2 linked regions of the Geminicoccus roseus DSM 18922 genome follow. The protein of the gene in region 2 interacts with the protein of the main gene of each other region in a pairwise test. Links are inferred from orthologs where the notes say so. Each region holds a gene or a part of one and is shown on either strand. Other genes may lie near its edges. The genes, in order: GEMRO_RS0100090 and grxD.

Region 1 (8,114 bases), on a different replicon or contig from region 2:
GTGCAGCGGGCCGTGGCGAGGCTGTCGCACTACCTGCTCTATGCTCTGATGATCGCGCTGCCGCTGGTCGGCTGGGGGATGCTGTCGGCCCAGGACTACCCGATCGTGCTGGCGCCGGGGCTGCACCTGCCGCCGATCCTGCCGGCCGACCCGATGCTCTACGCCAACCTGCGCGCTGCCCATGAGGTCCTGGCCTACCTGTTCTTTGCGGCCATCCTTGGGCATGCCGCGGCGGCGCTGATGCACGGGCTCGTCCGCCGCGACGGGGTGTTCTCCAGCATGACGCCATGGCCGACCGGGAGCCGGCCACTCCAGGCACCGACCCGCCACGATGAACGGAGCGGGTTCAGCCGATGATCGACTTCGTGATGCGGGCGCCCAGCGTGTACTTGGGGTCGACCATGTTGCCCAGGCGGACGCGGCCTGCCTGGGTCAGCAGCAGGTAGGCCCCCAGCTTGTCGAAGCCATGCCCGACGACCATCCCGTCGATCGGCTCGCAATTGGCGATCCGGGCAGCGGGTCCTGCAGCATGGCGGTGTCGCTGTTAGCGACCAGGCCGCCGAAGCCGTGCATCGGCACCACCATGCCGATGCACGGCTTCGGGCCGCGCGGTGCGATGGCGTGGGCATCATTGCTTATGCAGGAATCGGCAAGAAAATGCCCAGAAAAGTCACAGTTCCGGATGGCGGGTGTGCCAGTCCGTGGCCTGTTGGAAGGCGTGGCCGGCGCACAGCAGGGTCTGCTCGGACAGATGCGGGCCGACCAGCTGGAAGCCCACCGGCACGCCGATGTCGGAGAAGCCGCAGGGCAGCGTGATGGTCGGGCTGCCGCTGACGTCCAAAGGTGCCGTGTACTTGAGCAGGCGGGTCAGTTCCGAGGGATCGCCCAGGGCCAGCCGCTCCAGGGACGGCCCGGGCAGGAACAGGCCGGGGATCAGGACCAGGTCGACCTTGCGGAACAGACGGGCGAGCCGGCCCTTGAACCGGTCGCGCTCGATCGCCATCGCCGCCAGGTCGAGCGGTCCCTGCGCCAGCCCGATGTCGATGAAGCCGGCCAGGGTCGGGCCGTACTCGTCCCGGCGGGAGGGGTAGGTCTCCCGGTGGACATGGGCTGTCTCGTAGGCGCAGAACGCCACCCAGCTTTCCAGCACCGACTGGCTGTCGGGGAACTCGACCTCCACCAGCTCGGCGCCGAGCGAGGCCAGCACCGCGGCGGCGGCCTCGGTCAGCTCGACCACCCTCGGGTCGACGTCCTTGGTGTTGTAGTCGCGGTCGATGCCGATCCGCAGGCCGCGCGCGCCGAACACGCCGGCCGCCTGCACCGCGCCCAGATAGTCCGGGACGGGGGCCAGCAGCGTGGTCGGGTCGCGGTCATCCTCGCCCGCGATCGCGTGCAGCATCACCGCAGCATCGGCGGCGCACCGGGTCATCGGGCCCAGATGGTCCAGCGTGTCGGACAGGACGAACGAGCCGTGGCGGCTGACCCGGCCCCAGGTCGGCTTCAGGCCGGTGACGTTGTTCATCAGCGACGGGAAGCGGATCGAGCCGCCGGTATCCGAGCCGATCGAGCCGTAGCAGAGGCCGGCGGCGGTCGCGACGCCCGAGCCCGAGGAGGACGAGCCTGCCCAGTGCGCCGGGTTCCAGGGATTGAGCGGCGCCTGCACCGTGGGATGATGCTCGGCATAGGCGCCCTCGGTCATCTTCAGCTTGCCGAGGGTGACCGCACCGGCGGCGGTCAGGCGCGCCGGCACGGTGCCGTCTTCGTCGGGTACGTAGTCGGCATAGATCGCCATGCCGCCGGTGGTCTTCACGCCCTTGGTGAAGCAGAGGTCCTTCAGGCCGATCGGCACGCCGTGCAGCGGCCCGCGATAGCGGCCGCTCATGATCTCGGCCTCGGCGGCCTTGGCCTGCGCCATCGCCTGGTCGGCGGTCACGGTCACGTAGGCATGCAGCCTGGGCTGCAGCGCCTCGATGCGCTCCAGCATGGCCGCGGTCACCTCGACCGGGGAGATCTGTTTGGTGCGGATCAGCCCGGCAATGTCGACCAGGTTGGCATAAGGGAGCTGCGATGAATCCATGGTGAACGGGTCCTTAGTTCCGACGAGGCGGGCAGGGAGGCAGCAAACGGCTTGCCAACGGCCGAAGGTGGAGGTTCCCACAACGCCTGAGCGTCGGCTGGCGGGGACGTCGCTGGCTGGCCCCGCGCCCGGGCAGGGTGGTGCGGTCCGCTGGGAGGTTGTCTTTACCCGGCATGGTCGCCCCGGGTGATCCAGGCACGGTCGAACAGCTCGACAATCGAGCGGAACGCCGCCTGGGGAACCTGGTCCATGCCCATGGCCGTCCGGCTGCCCAGGAAGCCGGCGAGCTGCCGGTCGGCCGGCTCCGGGTCGTCCAGCTGCACCCCCATGCGCGCTAGGTCACGCGCGATCGACCCGCCCGCCGGCAGATAAGCCTCCCCCTCCGGCGGCCGGGCCTGCGCGACTGGCAGGCGGATCATCAGGATCCGGGTCACCGAGGGGCACGGCTCCGGGCCGAGGATGGTGGTGCCGCACATCAGCCCGCCCAGGACGCTCACCGGGGCGGAGGGCGGGAACAGGCAGTACATGAAGTGGGCGTGGCCGTTCGGATCGCGCAGGTCCAGATGCAGCGCATGGCGGATGTCGGTCACGCTGCCCTGCACGTTGAGCGTTCCGGTCGGCAGGTCCTCGACATAACGGGCCAGGAGCTGGTCCCGCTCGGTCGCGATCGACAGGAAGCCGCGCACCAGCCGGCCGCTGAAATAGGGCGACCAGGCATGGGAGTAGCAGACATAGGCGCCCAGCAGGTCCGCCATCCCGTCGGCAGGGGGACGGGCCGGCTGGCCGCGAAAGGCCTCGGCGCGGCGCAGCAGGATCGCCCGGTCCTGGCGATGCCGCTGGCATAGCGCATCAAGGAAGGCTTCGAGGGAACAGTCGGCGATCCAGCTGCCGGCCTGTTCCAGCCCGGCCACCTGCCTCCAGTCCTCGTAGATGCTGCGCTCCCGCGGCCGGGCGCGGCCCTGCAGCCATTTGTGGGCACGCTCGATGTCGAAGGAGGTTGTGGGATTGACGCTGCGGAACGCCGAGGCGAGATCCTTGCGGGTCATCGCGCCGATCGCCGCAGCGGTCAGGCAGAGCTTGCGGTCGATGTCAGAGGCGCTGGTCGCCATCCGCCCGCCTTCTCCGGAATGAAGCCAAGCAGCGGCCACCGCCGACGCAGGACATCCTTGTGGCGCAGTCAGCACCGGCGAAGCAATCGACCATCCGATTCGGCGCCACCTCCCCGATTCGCAGGATCGGATTTCGCAGGATCGGAAGACGCCGCGTACTGCTTCCGTCGCTCGATCGAAGTGAAATATCCACGCCGCCTGGCTGCTGGCAACGATTTCCGGAGTTGTGCAGCAGGGGCCGTTGGCTCCGGGATGACCCGTTCGCTGGCCGGACAGTCTTCTGCCGCCGCGTGGGGCCGGCGTCAGAAGACTGTCCGGAGATGGCCAGCGGCCTCTCGCCCTTCGTCAGCCCCAGAAGCGGGCGAGCGCGCCCGGCCGCGCGAGGACGGGACAAGCCGCGGCGCGTGGGCGTGAAGCCGCCGATCACCCTGCATCCCTCGGGCCGGCGGATGCCGTGCGCCTGGCTTCTCGAGAATCGACCTGCCGGGTGGGCGGACTGCCTGATCCGCCCCCTCCGCCTAGTTGTCGTCGTTCTCGGCGAGCGCCCGGGCCAGGGTGCACAGGGCTTCCTGGTGGCGGCGGTTGGGCATGGCGATGAAGTTTCGCGCCAGCTCCAGCAGCATGCGCTGCTGCGGGGACGGGCTGACCTCGGCGATGCCGCTCATCCCCTCGAAGAAGAACCCGACATCCACGCCCAGGGCCTGCGCGATCTGGAACAGCCGGCCGGCGGCGATCCGGTTGACCCCCTTCTCGTATTTGTGGGCCTGCTGGTAGGTCACGCCGATGATGTCGGCCATCTGCTGCTGGGTGAGCCCCAGCATCGTCCGGCGGGCGCGCATGCGGTTGCCCACGAAACGGTCGATGTCCTGGGCCCGTGCGCGGCCGCTGCCTGGCGCGGAAAGCCCGTTGACCTTCCCCTTCATCATCGTCTCCGGTGTGGATGCGAGGCAACGCACCAGCCTTACCGGTTGCGTCTGGACGCTACTCTAGGTCGTAAAGGTTAACGATCGGTTTGCGCCCATGACGTTTGTTGCGGCCTGGGCAGATCGCGCAGGGCGGCAAGGCGGCGCTTGCCAGCGGCGCGGTGGCGCGGCAGGTGCGCGGGAAAGCGAGGAGACGCTGAGATGAGGATGACCGACCGGATCCGCGCCGCCCTGGCGCCCCTGGAACCGCTGGCGCTGCAGGTGGACGACCGTTCCGCCGACCACCGCGGCCATGGGGGATGGCGGGAAGGAGGCGAGACCCATTTCGACGTGATGATCGTCTCGGCGAGCTTCCGCGGCCAGAGCCGGATCGCCCGCCACCGGGCGGTCAACGCCCTGCTGGCTCCGCTGATGGAGGAGCGGATCCATGCGCTGGCCCTGCGTGCGCTGACGCCCGAGGAAGCCGGTTCGCCGCAGGCCTCCTGAGCCGGGCCTCCTCCCGCCCGAAGAACGAGGGCCCCGGGGACCGCAGACATGGACAGGTGCCGGCGAACGCGCGATGGGTGCCCGGCAACGGCGCCCGCTCCGCAGTCTCGGAACCGTCCATGTCCTCCGCCCCGCCCCGATCGGCCGCCCACTCGGCGCGATCGAACCTCACCTGGCTCGCTGCCGGGTTCGGGCTCTGCTTCTTCTCGAGCTTTGGGCAGACCTTCTTCATCGCCCTGTTCGCCCAGGACATCGCGGCGATCGGCAATCTCAGCCATGGCGGCTACGGGACGCTTTATTCCGGGGTGAACCTGCTGAGCGGGTTCCTGATGCTGTGGCTGGGCGCGCAGATCGACCGGATCGACCTGCGGCGCTTCTGCATCGGGGCGGTGGCCGGGCTGGCGCTGGCCTGCGCCACCCTGGCGGCAGCACCGCACCCGGTGGTGCTGGCGGTGGCATTGTTCGGCCTGCGCCTGTTCGGGCAGGGGCTGATGAGCCATGCGGCGATGACCATGGTCGCGCGGCACCTGGGTGCGTTCCGCGGCCGCGGCATCGCCCTGGCAGCCTTAGGATTCAGCGTCGGCGAGGCGGTCCTGCCCACGCTCGCGGTGAACCTGCAGGGCTGGATCGGCTGGCGCGCGGTCTGGCTGGCCGCGGCCAGCCTGCTCGTGATCCTGATGATCCCGCTGCTGCTGGCCCTGGTCCCGGCTGGCCGCGGCGACGGCGGCGGGGGGAGAGGCATGGCCCGCCCGGCGCTCTGGCTCCTGCGCGACCGCCGCTTCCTGATGATCCTGCCGGTTCTGCTGGCCCCGCCCTTCATCTCGACCGGGATCTTCTTCCACCAGGTGGCGCTGGTCGACGCGAAGGGCTGGAGCCTCGCCCAGTTCGCCGCCGCCTTCGTGGTGTTCGCCTCGACCTCGATCCTTTCCTCGCTGAGCGGCGGCGTCGCGGTGGACCGGATCGGCGCCGGCCGCCTCCTGCCGGTCCTGGTGCTGCCGCAGGCGGCAGCCTGCCTGGTGCTGGCGGCGGGCCAGGAGCCGCAGGCGATCTTCCTGTTCATGGCGCTGGCAGCCCTCACCCAAGGCGCCTTCGCCACGGTCAGCACCTCGACCCTGGCGGAGCTCTACGGGCTTGGCGACCTCGGCAGCGTCCGGGCCCTGGTGACCTCGGCGACGATCATGTCGGCCGCGGCGGCGCCAGGCGTGTTCGGCCTCCTCCTGGACCACGGCACCGGCTTTGCCAGCATCTTCCTTGGCTGCGCAGCCTATGCCGCGGCCGCCAGCGGGCTTGCATGGCTCGGGTTGAGGCGAAGGTCGGCCGGCTGATCGTGCGGAACTGCCACAGTCCATGTGGCGCAATTGCCCGGTTGCCCGTGCCAAGAGTAAACTCTAGGTGAAGGTACGGCCATCGAGGGTAGAACCGCCGCGACCGTCGGCAGCCCTGGCCGCTTGCCCTACTGCCTCAACGGGGGATCCCCTTGCTCGACTCCGCGCCGCTCCCCAGGCTGACGCGCCGTTCCTGGCTGTGCACCTTCGCCGCCGCCCCGGTCATCGCCGCAGCCTTCCCCGCCCCCGCGATCGCCAACAGCAAGGCCAAGGGCGTGGAACGCGTCCTGTCCCTGTCCCACCAGCATACCGGCGAACGGCTGAAGGTGGTCTACAAGGCGGACGGTCGCCTCATCCCGGAAAACCTGCGCCGCATCGACCTGGTGATGCGCGACTGGCGGACCGACGAGGTCAAGCATATCGACACCGACCTGCTGGACCTGCTCTGGGAGCTGCACCGCAAGCTCGAGACCAACGCGTCCATCGACGTCCTGTCCGGCTACCGTACGCCCGAGACCAACGCGATGCTCCGGCGCAAGAGCCGCGGGGTCGCCAAGAACAGCTTCCACATGAAGGGCCAGGCGGTCGACCTGCGGATCTCCGGCCGCACTCCCCGGCAGATCCGCAACGCCGCGCTCGCGCTGAACAAGGGCGGGGTCGGCTACTACCCGGTCTCGCATTTCGTCCATGTCGACACCGGCGCCCCGCGAGCCTGGTCGGCGCGCTGACCCGAGGGTGCTGCGGCGGTTGCGTGAAGCGAATGGGGCGGAGCCGCCACTCCCCTGCCCCGGGCGGAACCGGCCCATCCTCCCGATGTTCGTTCCAGCAAGGAACCGAACACCGGAGAAGCAGCCATGTCTGCGACCTCGAGCGATCTCCAGGGCAGTGTCGAAGCCAACGAGACGAGCACGCTCATCGCCTCCGACAAGGTCGAAGGCACGGAGGTCTACAACCGTGCCGGCGACCATCTCGGCACCATCCACAACCTGATGATCGACAAGACCAGCGGCCAGGTCGCCTACGCGGTCCTGTCGTTCGGCGGGTTCCTCGGCATCGGCAGCACCTACCACCCGCTGCCGTGGCGCGCCCTGACCTATGACCGGATCAGCGGCGGCTATGTGATCGACATCGACAAGAACCGGCTGGAGGGTGCTCCGAGCTATTCCGCGGACCAGGACCAGGGCCACTGGATGGACCGGGACTACGGCCGGCGCATCGACGAGTTCTACGGCTACTGAGCGGGAATGACGCGGGCCACGGAGGCGTTTGCCCGCACGCGGCGCCTCGCCTCCGTGGCGCCATCCTGATCGCGATGTTCCGGGAAAAGGGATCGAAACCGGCGGCTGGTTGATGCAAGGTCCAGCGCGAGCCGGCCTGCACGGCTGGAAAGCTTCACAGCGGACCGGAACGATCGAGGATGGGTCCCTACACTGCGGTCATCGCGGTCGTCATCGGCGCGGCCCTCCTGCAGTTCGCCAACGCCCTTTTCGCCATCCTGCTGCCGGTGCGGCTCACCTTGGCCGAGGCCTCGCCGGTGGTGGTCGGGCTGATCGGCACCGCCTACGGCACCGGCTTCCTGTTCGGCTGCGCCCTGGGCCCGCACCTGGTGCGCCGGGTCGGCCATATCCGCGCGTTCGCGGCGCTTGCCGCCGCCTGCGCCCTGGTGGCGATGGCCTTCGCCGCGACACTGTCGCCCTGGCTGTGGACGCTGCTGCGCTTCCTGATGGGCGTTGTGCTGGCGGGGCTGTTCGTGATCGTCGAGGCTTGGCTCGCCGCCGCCACGCCCAAGGATGCCCGCGGGGGGGTGATCGCGTTCTACTTGGTCACGATCAAGGCCGCGGTCGTGCTGGCGCAGACCTCGTTCGCCCTTGGCGTGCCGACCGCACCGGTCTGGATCGGCCTTGCGGTGGCGGGATTCATCGCAGCCCTGATCCCGGTGACCCTCACCCGCACCAGCGAGCCGCCGATGCCGACCGAGTTCGGCTTCCGGCTGGCGGAGCTCTGGCGGACCGCGCCGGCAGCGGTGGTGGGGGTGATGGGGGCCGGGCTGATCAACGGCGCGGTGCCGGCCCTCCTGCCGGTCTGGGGCGACCAGATCGGCATCGGGGTGAGCCTGCCGGTGATCCTGCTTTCGGCAATGCAGGCAGGGTCGCTGCTGGTGCAGTGGCCGCTGGGCCGACTGTCGGACCGGATC
Region 2 (8,227 bases):
AACGGCGAGAAGATGGCGAAGTCGCTCGGCAACTTCACCACGGTGGAGGACGTCCTGGCCAAGGCGCCGGGCGAGGCCGTGCGCCTGTGGACGCTCGGCACCCATTACCGCTCGCCGCTGGACTTCTCCTGGGAGGGCATCGAGCGCGCCAAGGCGACCCTGGACCGCTTCTACGGCGCCCTGGCCCGGGTTCCCGCGCTTCGCACGAACGAACCCGAGAACGGCGATTTGCACGAACGAACCCGAGGCCGGGCGGATCGCACGAACGAACCTGAGCCCGCTTTGCTCGAGGCCTTGTGCGACGACCTGAACACGCCGAAGGCCCTGGCGGTCCTCCACGACCTGCTGGGCCGCCTCAACCGCACGAACGAACCCGAGGACCGCGAGCGGCTTCGGGCGTCCGGCGCGGTGCTGGGCCTGCTGCAGGCCGAGCCCGAGGCCTGGCTGAAGGGAGGCTCCGTGGCCGACGACAGCCAGGAGATCGAGGCCGCGATCGCCGCACGCCTGGCCGCGCGCAAGGGCAAGAACTTCGCCGAGGCCGACCGGATCCGCGCCGAACTTTCCGCGCGCGGCATCATCCTGGAGGACGGGCCCGGCGGCACCACCTGGCGGAGGGCGTCATGAGCGGCGAGCGCCTCTGGCTCTACGACACCACCCTGCGCGACGGCGCCCAGACCCAGGGCGTCGACTTCTCGGTGGCCGACAAGATCAAGATCGCCAGGCTGCTGGACGAGCTCGGCATCGACTATGTCGAGGGCGGCTGGCCGGGCGCCAACCCGACCGACGACCAGTTCTTCGCCAAGCCGCCGGCCCTGGCGCGGGCCGTCTTCACCGCGTTCGGCATGACCCGCCGGGCCGGCCGCTCCGCCGACAACGACCCGGTCCTCGCACCTCTGCTGCGCGGCCAGGCGAAGGCGGTCACCCTGGTAGGCAAGTCCTCGCGCGCCCAGGTCGTCGACGCGCTGGGGGTGGAGCCTGACGAGAACCTGCGGATGATCGCCGATTCCATCGCGGCCCTCGTGGCGCGCGGCAAGGAGGCGATGTTCGACGCCGAGCATTTCTTCGACGGCTGGAAGAAGGACCCAGGCTACGGCCGCGCCGCCCTGGAGGCGGCCCTGGAAGCCGACGCGCGCTGGATCGTGCTGTGCGACACCAATGGCGGCGCCCTGCCCCACGAGGTCGCGGCGATCACCCGGCAGGTCGCGGCCTTCGTGCCGCCGGACCGGCTGGGCATCCACACTCATGACGACACCGGCAACGCGGTCGCCAACTCGATCGCGGCGGTACGCGAGGGCGCCCGGCAGGTCCAGGGCACGCTGAACGGGCTGGGCGAGCGTTGCGGCAACGCCAACCTGGTCAGCCTGATCCCGACGCTCGTCCTCAAGATGGGCTACCGGACCGGCGTGACGCCCGAGGGCATGAAGCGGCTGACCCAGATCAGCCGCACCTTCGACGAGCGCCTGAACCGCACGCCGAACCGGCACGCGCCTTATGTCGGCGCGTCCGCCTTCGCGCATAAAGCCGGCCTGCACGCCTCGGCTGTCGCCAAGAACCCGAGCTTCTACGAGCATCTGGACCCGGGCCTGGTCGGCAATGCCCGCGAGGTGCTGGTCTCCGACCAGGCCGGCCGCTCCAACCTGCTCTCGCGCTTCACCGAGATGGGCCTGGCCGTCTCGCCGTCCGACGACCAGGTCCAGGACCTCCTGCGCACCATCAAGGAACGCGAGGCGGAAGGCTGGGCCTATGACGGGGCCGCCGCCAGCTTCGAGGTGCTGGTGCGCCGCTCGCTGGGCATCCTGCCGAACTATTTCGAGCTGCAGCGTTTCCGGGTCATCAACGAGCGCCGCTTCGACGCTCGCAGCCACGTGACCGACCTGTCCGAGGCCAGCATCAAGGTGCTGGCGGAAGGCCATGTCTTCCACACGGTGGCCGAGGGCAACGGCCCGGTGAACGCCCTGGATACCGCCCTGCGCCAGGCGCTCAGCCACATCTATCCGAGCCTGCGCGACATGCAGCTGGTCGACTACAAGGTGCGCATCCTGACGCCGCGTGCCGGCACCGCCGCGGTCACCCGGGTCATCATCGAGAGCGCCGACGAGGACGGCCGGGTCTGGCAGACCGTCGGCGTGTCCGGCAACATCATCGACGCCTCCTACGCCGCCCTTTGCGACGCGATCGTCTGGAAGCTGGTCACCGAGCAGCGCGCGTCTGCCGCGGAGGCCGCGTGAAGGACGCCAGCATGATCCGCTCCAAGACCCTGCGCGGCGGAATCGAGACCCTGGGCGAGGCCCCGGTGGTCATCCTCAGCCGCCCGCAGATGGCCGAGAATGTCGGCACCGCCGCACGCGCCATGCTGAATTTCGGGATCTACCAGCTCCGCCTGGTCGCCCCGAACTTCGGCTGGCCGAACGCCAAGGCGCTGATGGCGGCATCCGGCGCCAACGAGGTGCTGAACCGGATGGAGATCTTCCCGGACCTCCCGGCCGCCCTGCACGACGTCAACACGCTCTATGCTACCACCGCACGGAGCCGCGACCTGACCAAGCCGGTCCTGGAGGCCGAGCAGGTCGCGGTGGCCGCCCACCAGGCGATCGCCGACGGGCACCGGGTCGGCTTCCTGTTCGGCCCCGAGCGGACCGGCCTGGAGAACGACGAGATCGCCCTTGCCGACGCGATCCTGACCATTCCGGTCAATCCCTACTTCCCGTCCCTGAACCTGGCCCAGGCGGTCCTGCTGGCGTCCTACGAATGGCACCGCCAGCGCCCGGAGCGTCCCCTGCCAGCCTCCACCGACAAAAGCGTCCCGGCATCCAAGGCCGACGTGCACCGGCTGCACGAGGCGCTGATGGTGGAACTGGACGGGGTGGACTTCTTCAAGACTGCCGACCGTCGGCGCACCTTCGCGCTCACCATCGAGACCATGCTGGAGCGCCGCGGTTTCACGACCTCGGAGGTCCATCTGTTCCGCGGGATCGTGAAGGAACTGGCGACGGTGCGCCGTCGCAAGGAGACAGCGCCTTGACATCGCCGATGGTGTCGCTATAGCTCCCGCCACGCTGCTTCGATCTGGGAAGCGGCGTTGTTTTTGTCGTGCCGTGGGTATCGAGGGTCGATGACTAAGCGTAATGCCGCGAAGAGCAAGATCTGCCGCCGTCTGGGCGTGAACCTGTGGGGCCGCGCCAAGGATCCGCTCGCGCGTCGCGCCTACGGTCCCGGGCAGCATGGTGCCAAGCGCAAGAAGGTGACGCCCTACGGCGTCCAGCTCGCGCAGAAGCAGAAGATCCGTGAATATTACGGCAATCTCACCGAGAAGCAGTTCCGTAACACCTACGAAGCTGCCTCCGCGATGCGTGGCGACACCGCCGAGAACCTGATCGGCCTGCTCGAGCGCCGCCTGGATGCGGTGGTCTACCGGATGAAGTTCGTGGCGACCCCGTTCGCCGCCCGCCAGTTCGTGAACCACGGCCATGTCCACGTGAACGGCCGCCGGGTCACCATTCCTTCGTACCGCGTGAAGCCGGGCGACCTGATCGAGCTGTCGCCCAAGGCGAAGGACTTCCCGTTCGTCGAGGAAGCCCTGAACCTCGCCGAGCGCGACATCCCGGAATATGTCTCGGTCGACACCAAGGGGAAGAAGGGCACCTTTGTCCGCACCCCGCTGATCGCCGATGTTCCCTACCCGGTCGAGATGAAGCCGTCGGACGTGATCGAGTTCTACTCGCGCTGATCTTTCGTCGAACGGTTTCGACAGACGCGAAGGCCCGCCGGATTGCTCCGGCGGGCCTTTTCGTTGCCGGGCTGGCCGGTCACCCCTTGGGGTAGTTCGACGGGAACAGGGCCCGCTTGGCGTCCTCGTCCATCTCCTGCTTGAACGTGTGTCCCTGCCCGATCGCCCGCGCCCGCACCGCGGCCGGCCGCGCGTCGATCGACTGGTACCAGCGCTTCAGCTCCGGAAAGTCACCCAGCGGGTCGTCGCCGCCCAGCGCGAAGTCGGCCCGCATGATCCAGCCCCACGCCGCCATGTCGACGATGCTGTAGTCGTCGCCGACGATGAAGGCCCGGCCCTGAAGGCGCCGGTCGAGCACCTCGTAATGCCGCTCGACCTCGCGCCGGTAGCGGTTGATCGCGTAGGGCAGCTGCTCCGGCGCAGCCTTCTGGAAATGCACCGCCTGCCCGGAATAGGGGCCGATCCCGGTGGCGACGAACATCAGCCAGGACAGGAGCTGGCCGCGATCGGCGGGCGAGCCTGTGAACTTCCCGGTCTTGTCGGCCAGGTAGAGCAGGATCGCGTTGGAATCGAACACGGTCACCGCGCCGCCGGCCCCGTCCTTGTCGACGATCGCCGGCAGCTTGCCGTTCGGGTTGATCGCCCGGAACTCCGGGCTGTGCTGCTCGCCCTTGCGGGTGTCGACCGGGACCGCCTCGTAGTCGAGGCCGGCCTCTTCGAGGAACAGCGCCACCTTCATCGGGTTCGGCGCAAGGTTGAAGTAGAAGCGAATCAAGCTCTTATCCTTCGTCGGGTTGCGACTGGACGGCGGAGACGGTCGAGATGGCGAACCGGGCCGGGGGATCAGCGAAGAAGCAACTCATGTTCCCGCCCGAATAGTCGTCGATCGCCGGCTGGAAGTCCGGATCCCGGGCCGCCAGGAGCGCGCTCAGCTCCCGGGCCTCCGGCCGGTCCGCGAAACGGGTCCGGTAGGGCTCCACCCAGGCCATGTAGTGCCTGCCATGCCCTCGCGTCGCGAGGAAGGAAAGATCCTGCATCCACCACTCGTCCGCGGTGCCGGGGTTGTGGTTCTCCGCGGCGTAGCCCAGCACCATCTCCGGCTGCTGGATCGCATCGATCAGGAAGCGGACCGCGGTGTGGAGCGACCGGCCCTCGATCTCCCGTCCGTACAGGTCGACGCCCTGCACCGAGGCGATCTCCGCGATGGTCACCAGGGAGGCGATCGCATGGCGCTGGTACCAGAGCGCCCGGGCGCCCCGGTTGGTTTCCAGCGGCAGGGAGCCGTCGGCGCGCATTGCCGCAAGCGCATCCATGTAGGCTGCCACGCCCAGGTCGAACGCGCTCCGGTTGCCGGTCAGCGCTCCCCACGCCATGTCGACGCTGGCGTTCAGGTAGTGGTGGTTGTTGCGCGCGGTGGTCTTGCCCGGTGCCGGCGCCATCTGCCGGCGAAGCTGCATCAGGTCGGCCAGCCACCGCTCGATCCGGGCGGTCTTCTCCCTGTCACGGGCAAGTTCGCCCTTCAGCGCCGACCAGGACACGATCAACGGCAGGACCGTCCGGTTGACCGCGTAGAGCTCGTTGCTGGTCTCGTCCACCTGGGTGAGCGCCTCGCCCTTGGCCCAGCGGTCCATCACCCGGACCACCGCCCGGATGGAGCCGTGGTCATGGGTGGCGACCGCCCAGGCGGTGGCGCGCATCACCTCCATGGCGAAGGGCTCGGCGGACTTGCCCTTGCTGCTGCCCGGCGCCTTCGGGCGGGCGATCGCCTTGAAGCTCTGCCATTCCTCTTCCGGCGGGCCGCACAGAAAGGCGCGGGCCCGCAGGTCCATGGCGGCAAGCTCGGCATGGCGCGCCTCCGGATCGAACAGCACGACGCCCGGCCGTTCCAGCCGGGACGGCTGCACGATCGTCCACGGGCTGTCGGGCAGGCCGTTCTCGCATCCTGCCAATCCGGCCATCAGGAGGCTTGGAACCACCAAGCGCCCGAACCACTTGTCCGACAGTTGCATCGATGCCATCAGATTGACCGCGAATGCCGTCCCTATCGCAAGAGACTGGAGATGTGTCGACGATGATCCACCGACGTGGCGTGCTCATCGGGGCTCTTGCTGCGGCGACGCTCCTGCCACGCATGGGCCTTGCCGCCGACACCGTGGCCGAGGATTTCCGGCTGGGCGTGAACTGGGGCGGCCTCCACGTGGCCGACCTGGTCCTGGCCTTCCGGCCGGATGACGACGCCGTCGCCGGCAGCATGACGATCACCAGCCGCGGCGTGGCGTCGCTGCTGACCTCCTACAGCGGCCAGATGAGTTCCGTGGCGCGGGAGCTGGACGGACGCCTCGTGTCCCAGCGCTACCGCGCCTACTACGAGAGCCGACGCTACACGCGCGACATCGAGATCCACTACGACGAAGCAGGCAACCCGGCCGACATCGTTCTGCTCAAGCGCGGCGAGCCGCAGAAGGTCGACATTCCGAAGAAACTCTGGGCGAACACGGTCGACCCGCTCACCGGGATCCTGCGGATCCGCCGCTGGATGGCCTCCGCCGATCGCTCGGATCGCGAGACGGTGCCGATCTTCGATGGCCGCTCGCGCTACGACATCGAAGCCACGGCACTGCCGGCCGAGAACGGCGCCGCCCGTGCCAGGCTGGTGATCCAGCCGATCGCATCGGCCAGCAACTCCTCCTGGCTGAAGAAGTGGCAGTCCGACGACGGGCGGTGGATCGAGGCGCGGGTCAGCAACGATCCACGCGCGGTCCCCCTCCTGGTCCAGACACAGGATGGAGGCACGGCCTCCTCGATCGAGCTCGCCCAGGACTGTTCCGGCAACGCCGCCTGCAGCTAGCAGGCGGCGTTGCACCGGGTCACGCCTTCGCCAGGGACTTCTCGTCGAACAGCTGGGTAAGCTCGCCGGACTGGTACATCTCGCGGACGATGTCGCAGCCGCCGACCAGCTCGCCGTCGACATAGAGCTGCGGGAAGGTCGGCCAGTTGCTGAACTCCTTCAGCCCCTGGCGCAGGTCGGCATCGTCCAGGACGTTGTAGGTCTGGAACTTGACGCCGGTCTGGGAAAGGATCTGCACCACGGCAGCAGAGAACCCGCACATCGGGAAGACCGGGGTGCCCTTCATGTAGAGCACGACCTGGTCGGCCTTGATCTGCTCGCGGATCTTGTCGGCGGTATCGTTCATTGTCGAAAAACTCCAGGGGCTTCAGGACGCAGGTGCGGAAGTCGTGAGCGCGAGTGCATGGAGCTCGCCGCCCATGCGGCCACCAAGCGCCGCATAGACCAGCTGGTGCTGCTGGATGCGCGTCTTGCCGCGAAACGCCTCGGACACGATCACCGCACGATAGTGATCGCCATCCCCGGCGAGATCGTCGATCCGCACGCTCGCATCCGGAAAGCTGTCCTTCAGCATCCGTTCGAGATCGTCCTTGGCGACTGGCATCGAGGCTCCTCTTGTCAGGCGGCTACCGCGTCCCCGCCCATGTAGTCGGGGAGCCAGGCTTCATGCGCACGCTGCAACTCTTCGATCGATATGGGGGGCAGGTCCTTGACCTGCAACGCGTCGCCGCCGACCCGGCCGATCTCGCGCAGGATCACGCCCTCCCGCGTCGCATCGCTCGCCAGCCGTTCCAGCGCATCCGGCTCCACCGCCAGCACGTAGCGGCCCTGCTCCTCCCCGAAGAGCCAGCCGATCGAGGCCAGGCCATCGGGGATCTCCAGCGTGGCACCACGGCCCGACGCCAGGCACATCTCGGCGATCGCGATGGCGAGCCCGCCGTCGCCGACATCGTGGCAGGCGCGCACGACGCCGGCCTGGATCTGCGCCAGGACGAAGTCGCCGTTGCGCTTCTCGTGGTTCAGGTCGACCTGCGGGGGAGCGCCCTCCTCCCGGCCCATGACCTCGCGCAGGTACAGGGACGCGCCCATCCAGCCATAGGTCTCGCCGACCAGGACCAGGACCTGGGTGTCAGCGGTGGGGCCGATGCCGACCACCCGGTCGAGATCCTCGATCAGGCCAATGCCGCCAATGTCCGGGGTCGGCTGGATCGGCCGTCCGTCCGTCTCGTTATAGAGGGAGACGTTGCCGGACACGACCGGGAAGTCGAAGGCCCGGCAGGCATCGGCCATGCCCTCGATGCAGCCGACGAACTGGCCCATCACCTCCGGCCGTTCCGGATTGCCGAAGTTCAGGCAGTTGGTGATGGCGAGCGGCCGGGCCCCGGTGGCGATCAGGTTGCGTCGGCACTCGGCCACCGCCTGCATCCCGCCCGTGCGCGGATGCGCCTGGCAGTAGCGGGGCGTGCAGTCCGCGGAGACCGCCAGGGCGCGGTCGGTGCCGAGCACCCGCACCACTGCCGCATCGCCGCCAGGCCCGATCAGGGTGTCGGCGCCGACGGTGTGGTCGTATTGCTGCCAGATCCAGCGCTTGGAGCAGAGGTCCGGCGAGCCGATCAGCTTCAGGATCGCTTGGTCGTGCGGCATCACCGGCA

What was found.
Region 1: the proteins of grxD (region 2) and GEMRO_RS0100090 interact in binary tests that used the Escherichia coli proteins (3 or more experiments, as listed by UniProt). The link is inferred for Geminicoccus roseus DSM 18922 from one-to-one orthologs.

What each region holds. Positions count from the first base shown.
Region 1 is NZ_ATYL01000003.1:13,222-21,335, forward strand. The notes cover bases 3,097-5,952. They hold GEMRO_RS0100090 (BolA family protein), read left to right. Parts: upstream 3,097-4,310; coding sequence 4,311-4,595; downstream 4,596-5,952. Other genes in these bases: GEMRO_RS0100080 (hypothetical protein), read right to left, coding at 3,097-3,186; GEMRO_RS26450 (helix-turn-helix domain-containing protein), read right to left, coding at 3,705-4,109; GEMRO_RS26455 (MFS transporter), read left to right, coding at 4,715-5,920. In the rest of the region: GEMRO_RS0100065 (cytochrome b), read left to right, coding at 1-357; GEMRO_RS0100075 (amidase), read right to left, coding at 671-2,077; more of GEMRO_RS0100080, read right to left, coding at 2,242-3,096; GEMRO_RS0100100 (YcbK family protein), read left to right, coding at 6,073-6,648; GEMRO_RS0100105 (PRC-barrel domain-containing protein), read left to right, coding at 6,775-7,158; GEMRO_RS0100110 (MFS transporter), read left to right, coding at 7,338-8,114. UniProt on the Escherichia coli protein: Transcriptional regulator that plays an important role in general stress response. Has many effects on cell morphology, cell growth and cell division. Acts by regulating the transcription of many genes, including dacA (PBP-5), dacC (PBP-6), ampC and mreB.
Region 2 is NZ_KE386572.1:4,245,392-4,253,618, reverse strand. What follows is about bases 5,259-8,227. They hold grxD (Grx4 family monothiol glutaredoxin), read right to left. Parts: upstream 6,922-8,227; coding sequence 6,595-6,921; downstream 5,259-6,594. Other genes in these bases: purL (phosphoribosylformylglycinamidine synthase subunit PurL), read right to left, coding at 7,194-8,227; GEMRO_RS0121065 (BolA family protein), read right to left, coding at 6,943-7,179; GEMRO_RS0121075 (DUF3108 domain-containing protein), read left to right, coding at 5,799-6,575; GEMRO_RS32905 (alginate lyase family protein), read right to left, coding at 5,259-5,745. Also shown: cysS (cysteine--tRNA ligase), read left to right, coding at 1-624; cimA (citramalate synthase), read left to right, coding at 621-2,228; GEMRO_RS0121095 (RNA methyltransferase), read left to right, coding at 2,225-3,022; rpsD (30S ribosomal protein S4), read left to right, coding at 3,113-3,727; GEMRO_RS0121085 (glutathione S-transferase family protein), read right to left, coding at 3,807-4,502; more of GEMRO_RS32905, read right to left, coding at 4,507-5,258. UniProt on the Escherichia coli protein: Monothiol glutaredoxin involved in the biogenesis of iron-sulfur clusters.